3 regions of the Kribbella amoyensis genome follow, and region 3 is predicted to be linked to each of the others. Evidence: predicted binding sites of a transcription regulator. Region 3 holds the regulator's gene; each other region holds the start of a gene.
The links. The regulator HrcA, encoded in region 3, represses chaperone genes, less so after heat shock. The targets are predictions, from matches to a motif close to TTGGCACTCGNNNNNNNCGAGTGCCAA.
Positions count from the first base shown of each region.

Region 1: a site for HrcA is predicted at 1,772-1,798, ahead of groL (chaperonin GroEL). Genes of this name have one in related genera too.
Region 2: a site for HrcA is predicted at 2,135-2,161, ahead of FB561_RS39100 (FmdB family zinc ribbon protein). Genes of this name have one in related genera too.

Region 1 is NZ_VIVK01000001.1:416,637-419,909, forward strand. Features, by position in the region: gene groL (chaperonin GroEL) at 1-1,591, opposite strand, end outside; gene FB561_RS02030 (GNAT family N-acetyltransferase) at 1,831-2,391, shown strand; gene FB561_RS02035 (MmcQ/YjbR family DNA-binding protein) at 2,388-2,735, opposite strand; gene FB561_RS02040 (PspC domain-containing protein) at 2,868-3,197, shown strand; gene FB561_RS02045 (hypothetical protein) at 3,218-3,273, opposite strand, start outside.
Region 2 is NZ_VIVK01000001.1:134,506-137,778, forward strand. Features, by position in the region: gene FB561_RS00690 (penicillin acylase family protein) at 1-1,918, opposite strand, end outside; gene FB561_RS39100 (FmdB family zinc ribbon protein) at 2,181-2,540, shown strand; gene cpaB (Flp pilus assembly protein CpaB) at 2,608-3,234, shown strand.
Region 3 is NZ_VIVK01000001.1:4,265,311-4,268,583, reverse strand. Features, by position in the region: gene FB561_RS20175 (16S rRNA (uracil(1498)-N(3))-methyltransferase) at 1-116, opposite strand, end outside; gene dnaJ (molecular chaperone DnaJ) at 130-1,272, opposite strand; gene hrcA (heat-inducible transcriptional repressor HrcA) at 1,313-2,332, opposite strand; gene FB561_RS20160 (Gfo/Idh/MocA family protein) at 2,470-3,273, opposite strand, start outside.

The sequences.
Region 1 (3,273 bases), 3.8 Mb from region 3:
CCGGAGCGGCCGCGGCCTTCTCCGGCTTGTCGGCGATGACGGCCTCGGTGGTGAGGAACAGGGCCGCGATGGACGCCGCGTTCTGCAGCGCCGAGCGGGTCACCTTGGCCGGGTCGATGATGCCGGTCTTGATCAGGTCCACGTACTCACCGGTCGCGGCGTTCAGACCGTGACCCGGCTCGAGGTTGCGAACCTTCTCCACCACGACGCCACCCTCGAGGCCGGCGTTGACGGCGATCTGCTTCAGCGGGGCCTCGACGGCCTGCTTCACGATCTGCGCGCCGGTCGCCTCGTCGCCCTCGAGCTCGAGCTTCTCGAACGCCACCACGGAGGCCTGCAGCAGGGCCACGCCGCCACCGGCGACGATGCCCTCCTCGACGGCCGCCTTCGCGTTGCGGACGGCGTCCTCGATGCGGTGCTTGCGCTCCTTCAGCTCGACCTCGGTGGCCGCGCCGACCTTGATCACCGCGACGCCGCCGGCCAGCTTGGCCAGCCGCTCCTGCAGCTTCTCGCGGTCGTAGTCGGAGTCGGACTTCTCGATCTCGGCGCGGATCTGGTTGACCCGGCCCTCGATCGCGGCGGCCTCGCCGGTGCCCTCGACGATGGTGGTCTCGTCCTTGGTGACGACGACCTTGCGCGCCTGGCCGAGCAGCTCCAGGTCCGCGGAGTCGAGCTTGAGGCCGACCTCCTCGGAGATGACCTGGCCACCGGTCAGGATGGCGATGTCACCGAGCATGGCCTTGCGGCGGTCACCGAAGCCCGGCGCCTTGACGGCGACGGTCTTGAAGGTGCCCTTGATCTTGTTGACGACCAGGGTCGCCAGCGCCTCGCCCTCGATGTCCTCGGCGATGATGGCCAGCGGCTTGCCGGTCTGCATCACCTTCTCCAGCACCGGGACCAGGTCCTTGATGCTCGAGATCTTGCTGTTCACGATGAGGACGTACGGGTCGTCGAGGACCGCTTCCATCCGCTCCGTGTCGGTGACGAAGTACGGCGAGATGTAGCCCTTGTCGAAGCGCATACCCTCGGTGAGCTCGAGCTCGAGACCGAAGGTGTTGCTCTCCTCGACGGTGATGACGCCTTCCTTGCCGACCTTGTCCATCGCCTCGGCGATGATCTGGCCGACCTGGTTGTCGGCGGCGGAGATCGAGGCGGTGGAAGCGATCTGCTCCCGGGTCTCGACGTCCTTGGCCAGCGCCAGCAACTGCTCGCTGACGGCCTCGGTCGCCTTCTCGATGCCCTTCTTCAGGCCCATCGGGTTCGCGCCGGCGGCGACGTTGCGCAGCCCCTCGCGGACGAGGGCCTGGGCCAGCACGGTGGCGGTGGTGGTGCCGTCACCCGCGACGTCGTCGGTCTTCTTGGCAACTTCCTTGACGAGCTCGGCCCCGATCTTCTCGTACGGGTCCTCGAGCTCGATCTCCTTGGCGATGGAGACACCGTCGTTGGTGATCGTGGGGGCGCCCCACTTCTTCTCCAGCACGACGTTGCGGCCCTTCGGGCCAAGCGTCACCTTGACGGCGTCGGCGAGGGTGTTCATCCCCCGCTCGAGGCCGCGGCGCGCCTCTTCATTGAAAGAAATCAGCTTGGGCATTCTCCGCGAGTCCTCCCGCGTCGAGTTCTGTGGTCCAGCCGGCCGGATGCCCGCGACGGACGGCACCGTGCCGCGGCGGTCACGTCCCGTCGCGTCCCGGCACCTCATCGAGGCCGTCTTTGTGCAGTACTCACCGGGCGCGACTGTTATCACTCTCGCCTGGTGAGTGCTAACCAAGTATTAGCACTCGCCCCAACCGAGTGCAAGCCAGCGACCATCCAGGAGCCTAGGGTGACGGTGTGGGTATCGAGGTGGGACCGACCACTCCCGAGCGCTGGGCGGACGTGCGCACCGTGATGGGCGAACGCGGTGACCCGTCCAGGTGCTTCTGCCAGTACTTCCGGCTCCGCGGCAAGGCATGGAACTCGGCCACTCCGGAGAACAACCGGGACGCGCTGCGTGACCAGGTCCACGGCGACGAGCGGGCACCCGGCGTCCTGGCGACCGCGCCCGACGGTACGCCGGTCGGCTGGTGTGCCGTGGCTCCCCGGGCGGCCTATCCCCGCGTGCTCGCGTCACCGAACTGGCGCGGCGGTGATCCCGAGGCCTGGGTGATCACGTGCTTCGTCGTCCCGGTCCCGCACCGCCGCCAGGGCGTCGCCGCTCACCTGGTCGAAGGGGCCGTGGACTTCGCCCGGGACCAGGGCGCGACCGTGGTGGAAGCCTGCGCGGTCGACACCGCCCGAGCAGGCCGGGTCCCGTCGGCCGATCTCTACCGCGGACCCCTCTCGATCTACCTCGACGCCGGCTTCGAGGAGATCGCCCGGACCTCCCCGCAGTGGGTCCTGGTCCGCCGTTAGGGCTGTGGCGTGGTCTCCCACTGCTTGATCAGGTACTTGGGGGCTGTCAGCCGCCAGGCCTCGATGATCAGCTCGGTGACCTCGTCCTCGTCGGCCGCGGCCAGGTCGATGACGAGCCAGCCGAACCGGCCGGACTCCCACCAGGACGAGTAGACGTCCGGGTTCTCCGCGATCAGCGCCTGCTGCTCCTCCCGGAACGACTTCAGGAACAGCGTCGACTCGTCCTCGGACAGGTACCCGAAGCCCTTCTTGCGAACCCGGAAGGCCGGCTGCCCGGCCCAGCCCTCCTGCTCCTCCGCCCCCGGCAACCCCAGCACCAGTTTCAGCACCGCCTGCGCTTCCATCCTCCGACCGTAGGCGGCGGCACCGACAGAAGTCGTCAGGGACCCCGGCCCGGGGGTCCCGGGGTCGGGTCAGGGGCCGCTCGGTACCGATCCCGATGTGCCGCGGGGTCCGCAGGCAGCAGAGTTGAGGACATGACGAACTCCACCGCACCTTTCTCGAACCTGTCCGGCAAGGTCCTCCGCCGCTCCAAGAACCAGCGCATGCTGTCCGGTGTCTCCGGCGGGATCGCGGAGTACCTGAACATCGACGTCACCCTGGTCCGCCTGGGCATCGTCGGTCTCACCCTGATCACCGGCGGCTCCGCGCTGCTCGGCTACGTGGTCGCGTGGATCGTGATCCCGGAGGCCGACGGCAAGGCCGTCTGGCAGAACGTCCAGCAGAACATCCAGCAGCCCCAGCAGGACTCGCCCGAGGCGGACATCGCCACCCGCATCTACGACGACAAGCCGCCGGCCGCGTGATCCGCCGGCCGGAGCGAGGATCAGAACTTTCCTTGTTTCTTGGCGTCTTCCAGTTGCTGGACGAAGGCCGCCGCCG
Region 2 (3,273 bases), 4.1 Mb from region 3:
GCCAGACGATGTTGAAGTACGCCGCCGGAGCCGAGTCGGCCGGCTGGGTGAAGTCCCAGCCACGCAAAATGTCCTGGCCGGCCTTGTCGAAGTCGTCCTCGATGCCGATCCGGAGCAGGTACGGCACCAGCGTCTCGGCGTTGCGGTTCTTGGTGTCCAGCTGGATCGAGGCCATCTTCTCGGCGTCCAGCTTGCCGGCCGCCCGGATCCGCTCGAGGATCTGCTGCGAGCGGTACCCGTAGTCCCAGTCGTTGGTCAAGTTGTACTGGTACGACTTCGGCACGACCGCCTGGTTCGCGGTGACGATCACGCCGTCGGCCGGGTCGAACTCGGTCGGCATCGCCTCGAACGGGATGTACCCGGCCCAGTCGAACTTCGGGTCCCATCCGGGCGCCGGCCAGTCCCCGGTACCGACCCGGCGGAGCGGGACCTTGCCGGGCGCCTGGTACCCGATGTGGCCCTCGCGGTCGGCGTAGACCAGGTTCTGCGAGGGGACCTCGAACAGGGTGGCCGCGGTCCGGAACGCGGTCCAGCTCTGCGCCCGGTTGAGCGCGAAGATCGCGTCCGCGGTCCGGCCCGGGGTGAGCGCGGTCCAGCGCAGCGAGATCCCGTACGGGGCCGAACTCTTGCCCTTCGCGGCCAGGGCGCCGGCTTCCTTGGCGTCGTCCTCGATATCGGAGATGAGCGGGCCGTGCCGGGTCTCCCGGACGGTGATCTTCTCCTCCTCGTCCTGGCCGGCCACCTTGAACGTCTCGGTCCGGGTCCGCAGCGGCTCGACCTTGCCGTTGTAGAGGACGCCGTTGCCGGTGATCCGTTCGAGGTACAGGTCCATCACGTCGGGGTTGAGGTTCGTGAAGCCCCAGGAGATCGCGCTGTTGTGCCCGATCACGACCCCCGGCAACCCGGAGAAGCTGAACCCGGACACGTCGAACGGGCACTGCACGCTGAACTTGTTGCAGTGCAGCCCGACCTGGGACCAGATCCCCGGCATCGTCGCGCCGAGGTGCGGGTCGTTGGCGAGCAGCGGCTTGCCGGTGGTGGTGTGCTCACCGGACACGACCCAGGCGTTCGACCCGATCCCGTCGCCGCGGCCGAGCAACGTCGGCAGCGCCTTGGCCACCTTGTCGACGCTGTCGAGCGACTTCAGCAGGTCCTGGGTGAGCATCGCGCGGCCGGGCGCCTGGCTCTCCACCGGCGTGGTGGTGAACTTGCCCTTGGCCACCGTGCCGCCGGGCAGGATCGGCTCGTTCCGCTCGTACGGGTACGCCGGGTAGAGCGAGTCGATGGTGCGAGCGGGCATCGTCGCGGCCAGCTTGGTCCGGGTGATCTCCTCGGTCATGTTGCCGCCGAGGTCCCACGCCATCGCCTTCAGCCAGGCCAGCGAGTCCGCCGCGGTCCACGGCTGCGGACGGTAGTCGGTCCCCTTCAGCGAGAGCACGGCGTACTCGAGGCTGAGGCCGGAGCCGGAGTGCCCGTCGAGGTACGCGTTCACGCCGCGGGCGTAGTCGTCCAGGTACTGCCGGGTGGCCGGGCTGAGCAGCCCGAGCTCCTTCTCGGCGATCCGCCGCCAGCCGAGGGTCCGGACGAACTTGTCGGTCGCCAGCGCGTCGCGGCCGAACAGCTCGGAGAGCCGTCCAGACGTCACGTGCCGGCGGAAGTCCATCTCGAAGAACCGGTCCTGAGCGTGCACATAGCCCTGTGCCGCGAACAGGTCGGCCGGCTTGTCCGCATAGATCTGCGGGATGCCGTTGGCGTCGCGGACCACCTCGACGTCCGCGTCCAGACCCGCCAGCTCGATGGTCCCGTCGTAGCTCGGGAACGAGTGACGGACCACGAAAACCCCGGTACCGGCCACCACCAGCAGCAGGGTGGCGAGCACGATACCGCTCAGGATGATGACTCGAAGCAGCCGACGCACGGACCAAACTTAGAGAATGCCGCCCCGCACCCCAAATGCAGATACCGGCCCCTTACCCTCCGTACTCGTTCGGGGCGGCCGAACTCCTCCCTCCGGCGCGCTCGCGGCGATCCGGTCCAGACCGGGCCGGCAGCGGGGACGGACCTCGGGTGGAGCCGGTCCGGAGCGTCCACGACCCGGCGCCGAGTTGGAATACTTCCGCCGTCTGGCGCATTATTAGCAGTCGAGTAGTAGGAGTGCCAACGGCTCGAAAGGGACAGACGTGCCGACGTACCAGTACCAGTGCACCGATTGCGGCGAGGCTCTCGAGGTCCGTCAGAGCTTCACCGACGACGCCCTGACCGTGTGCCCGAACTGCGAGGGCTCGCTCCGCAAGGTCTTCAACGCGGTCGGCGTGGTCTTCAAGGGCTCCGGCTTCTACCGCAACGACAGCCGCTCGACGAGCTCCAGTTCGTCGCCCGCCAAGTCGGACAGCAAGAGCGCGAGCTCCTCCAGCTCGTCTTCCTCTTCGTCGTCCTCCTCCTCGGACTCCGGCTCGTCGTCCTCCTCGTCCTCTTCTTCGTCGTCGACGTCCTCGTCGTCGTCCTCGTCGAGCGGCGGCAGCAAGACCAGCGCGGCCTGACCTTCCGCTCTCCGGGCCTGTGGACAACGGGCCCACCTCGCCAGGCGAAACTCGTACTTTCCCTGGCATGAAGCGTTCAGACTCTTTCCTCCGTACCGTCGTCCGAGCCGCCCGCTGGCACCGCCGCCTCCTGTCCGGCGTGGCCGCGGCCGCTGCCGTCTACTTCGCCCTCGGCGCCCTGGCCCCACCGCAGGCCCCGACCGTCGCCGTCCTCGCCGCGGCCCGCGATCTGCCCGGCGGCACGAAACCCACGCCCGCGGACGTTCGCACCATCCGCCTCCCACCCGCCGTCGTTCCCACCGGTGCGCTCCGCCCAGGCACGACCACCACCGACCGCATCCTGGCGAACCCGGTCCGAGCCGGCGAACCGCTCACCGACGCCCGCTTCCTCACCCCGACAGCACTTCCACCGGGCCTGGTCGCCTATCCCCTCCGCCTGGAGGATCCTGCCCTCGCGCCCCTCCTTCACCCCGGCGACCACCTCAACCTCTACGCCGCCACGTCCACCTCGACCGACACCGCCACCCAGGTCGCCAGCGGAGTCCGCGTGCTGGCGCTCCCCGCTCCCACGGCGCGCACCACGGCCACGGGCACCCTTGTCGTCCTCGCAGCCACCCCGGCGACGGTCGCTCGCCTGGCCCAGGCGAGCACGAATTCACGGATCACCGCCGCCCTCGCCCCGGACACCAGTTGAGCCGAGCCCGCAATGCGGCGGATCCTCACAGAGCGAACG
Region 3 (3,273 bases):
CGCTCGCCCGGTCCGATCCGGCGGACGACGGCCGCGTGCCGGCCCTCGGCGCCGGTGAGGGCGAGATCCGGGGTGTCGGTGGACACCTCGGCGTGGTGGAAGACGGGGATACCCATCGGCCGGTGAGGCTCAGTGCGCGCCGAACGCGTCACGCAGGCGCCCGAAGACGCCCTTGTGCGCGGCCTGGACCTGACCCTGCGGCCGCTCCTCGCCGCGCAGTTCGGCGAGCTGGCGGAGCAGGTCGGACTGGGCGTCGTCGACCCGCGTCGGCGTCTCCACGATGACCTGGACGATCAGGTCGCCGCGGCCCGCGTGCCGCAACCGCGGGACGCCGCGAGCGGTCAGCGTGAGCGCCGTCCCGGACTGCGTGCCCGCCCGGATCTCCAGCGGCGTGGTCTCGCCCTCGAGCGTCGGCAGGTCGATCGTCGTACCGAGCGCGGCCGCCGTCATCGGCAGCGTCACCGTGCAGTGCAGGTCGTCGCCGTTGCGGGTGAAGATGTCGTGCGGCTCGACCTCGATCTCGACGTACAGGTCGCCGGCCGGGCCGCCGCCGGGGCCGACCTCGCCCTGGCCGGACAGCTGCACCCTGGTCCCGCTGTCGACGCCGCCGGGGATCTTCACCGTGACGGTGCGGCGGGACCGGACCCGGCCGTCACCGGAGCACTCGACGCACGGGTTCGGGATGGTGGTGCCGTAGCCGCGGCAGTTCGGGCACGGGCGCATCGTCCGGACCTCGCCGAGGAACGACCGCTGGGTGTGGGTCACCTCGCCGCGGCCGTGGCAGATGTCGCAGGTCACCGGCTCGGACCCGGCCGCCGCGCCCGACCCGGAACAGGTCGGGCAGAGCACCGCGGTGTCCACCTTGAGCTCGCGGGTGGTCCCGAACGCCGCCTCGCCGAGGTCGATCCGCAGCGGGATCAGCGCGTCCTGGCCGCGCCGGGTCCGCGGCCGCGGCCCGCGGGTGGCCCCGCCGGTCTGGCCGAAGAACGCGTCCATGATGTCGGTGAAGGTGAACGCCTGGCCGAACCCGGCCCCCGCACCGGCCCCGGCCGCGGTGCCCAACGGGTCGCCGCCGAGATCGTGGATCTGCCGCTTCTGCGGGTCGCTCAGCACCTGGAACGCGCGGCCGATCTCCTGGAACTTGTGGTGCGCGTCCTCGGAGTCGTTGACGTCCGGGTGGTACTGGCGGGCCAGCTTGCGGTAGGCCTTCTTGATCTCGTCCGCGGACGCGTCACGGCTGACGCCCAGGACGGCGTAGTAATCGGTGCTCATACTCCAGACCAAAGGTTGATGGCGGGGATCGTGGTGCTCGTCATGAGTCGGCCAGGATCTGGCTGACGTACCGCGCGATGGCGCGGACCGCGCCCATCGTGCTCGGGTAGTCCATATGGGTCGGGCCGACGATGCCGAGGGTGGCCAGCGCCTCCGACTTCGACCCGTACCCGGTCGCGACCACCGACGTGGTGGCCAGCTCCTCGTACGGGTTCTCGTGCCCGATCCGGACCGTGAGGGTCTGCGGATGGGTCGCCTCACCGAGCAGCCGGAGCAGGATCACGTGCTCCTCGAGCGCCTCCAGTACCGGCTTCACGTTGCGCTCGAAGTCGTCGCCGTACCGGGTCAGGTTGGCGGCGCCGCCGACCGCGATCCGCTGCTCGCCCTCGTCGGTGAAGGCCTCCAGCAGCGTGGTCACGATCGCGGCCACCAGCGGCCGGTCGGCCGGCGCGAACAACTCGGTGACGCTGGCCAGCGACGTCGCCGCGTCGGTCAGCCGCTGGCCGGCCAGGGCGGTGTTCAGCCGGGACCGCAGATCGGCGACCAGCCGCTCGTCCACCGCGGCCGGCGACTCGACGATCCGCTGCTCGACCCGGCCGGTACTGGTGATCAGCACCAGCAGCAGCCGCCGCGGCGTCATCGTGACCACCTCGACGTGCCGGACGCTGGACCGGATCAGGGTCGGGTACTGCACGATCGCGACCTGCCGGGTGATCTGGGCGAGCAGCCGGACCGTCCGCCGGACCACGTCGTCCAGGTCGACCGCGCCGGCGAGGAAGGACGAGATCGCCTTCTTCTCCGCCGGGGACAGCGGCTTGACCGTGCTGAGCTTGTCCACGAACAGCCGGTACCCAGCGTCAGTCGGGATCCGCCCCGCGCTGGTGTGCGGCTGGGTGATGTACCCCTCCTCCTCCAGCGCGGCCATGTCGTTACGGACCGTGGCCGGGGAGACGCCGAGGTTGTGCCGGTCGACCAGCGTCTTCGAGCCGACCGGCTCGTGGGTGGCGACGTAGTCCTCGACGATGGCCCGGAGTACGTCCAGCTTGCGGTCGTCCAGCACGCGCACCACCCTCTCCGTCGGCCCTGCCATCTCACTGGCACTCAAATCGTCCGAGTGCCAGTCTACCGAGCCGTACCGACTCGCACGGCCGGACCGTGGCGTGGGCCAGGTCTCAGACCCAGTCCTCTGGCCAGGTGTCAGGCGAGGTCGGGCGACGCCCCCAACGGTACGGCGGCCGGCCGGTCGACCGTGCTCGCCACGTCCAGCGACTGGTCCTGGGCCGCCGACTCGAGCAACGACTCCATGATGTCGAGCACGTGGTAGGCCAGCGCGCCGTCCGCGCGGTGCTTGCCGCCGGTGCGGATCGCGCGGGCCATGTCCGCGACCCCGACGCCCCGCCCGGCCCCGGCGTACCCGCCGGCCACGGGGAGTTCGGTCCAGTCACGCTGGGTGGCCGTGGCCAGCTCGACCTTGCCGTCGAACGCGTTCGGGTCCGGGACCGACAGGCTGCCCTCGGTCCCGTGCACCTCGATCCGCGGCAGCCGGGCCGCCCAGATGTCGAACGACATCAGCACCGTGGTCAACGCGCCCGACTCGTGCTCGAGGATGCCGGTGACGTGGGTCGGCACGTCGACGCCGAACACGGTCCCGGCCCGCGGCCCCTTGTGGACCTTGCGCTCCTGGTGCGCCCGGCCGGCGCGACCGGTGACCCGGCGGACCGGACCGAGCAGGGTGACCAGGCTGGTGACGTAGTACGGCCCCATGTCGAGCAGCGGACCGCCGCCGGCTTGGTAGTAGAACTCGGGCGCCGGGTGCCACAGCTCGTGCCCCGGCGTGACGAACGATGCGGTCGCCGCGGTCGGTACGCCGATGTCGCCCCGGTCGATCGCGGCCCGCGCGGTCTGGGTCCCGGTCCCGAGCACGGTGTCCGGTGCGCAGCCGATCCGCAGGTCGTTCGCGGCCGCCAGCTTGAGCAGCGGCTCCGCCTCGGCCCGGTCGAC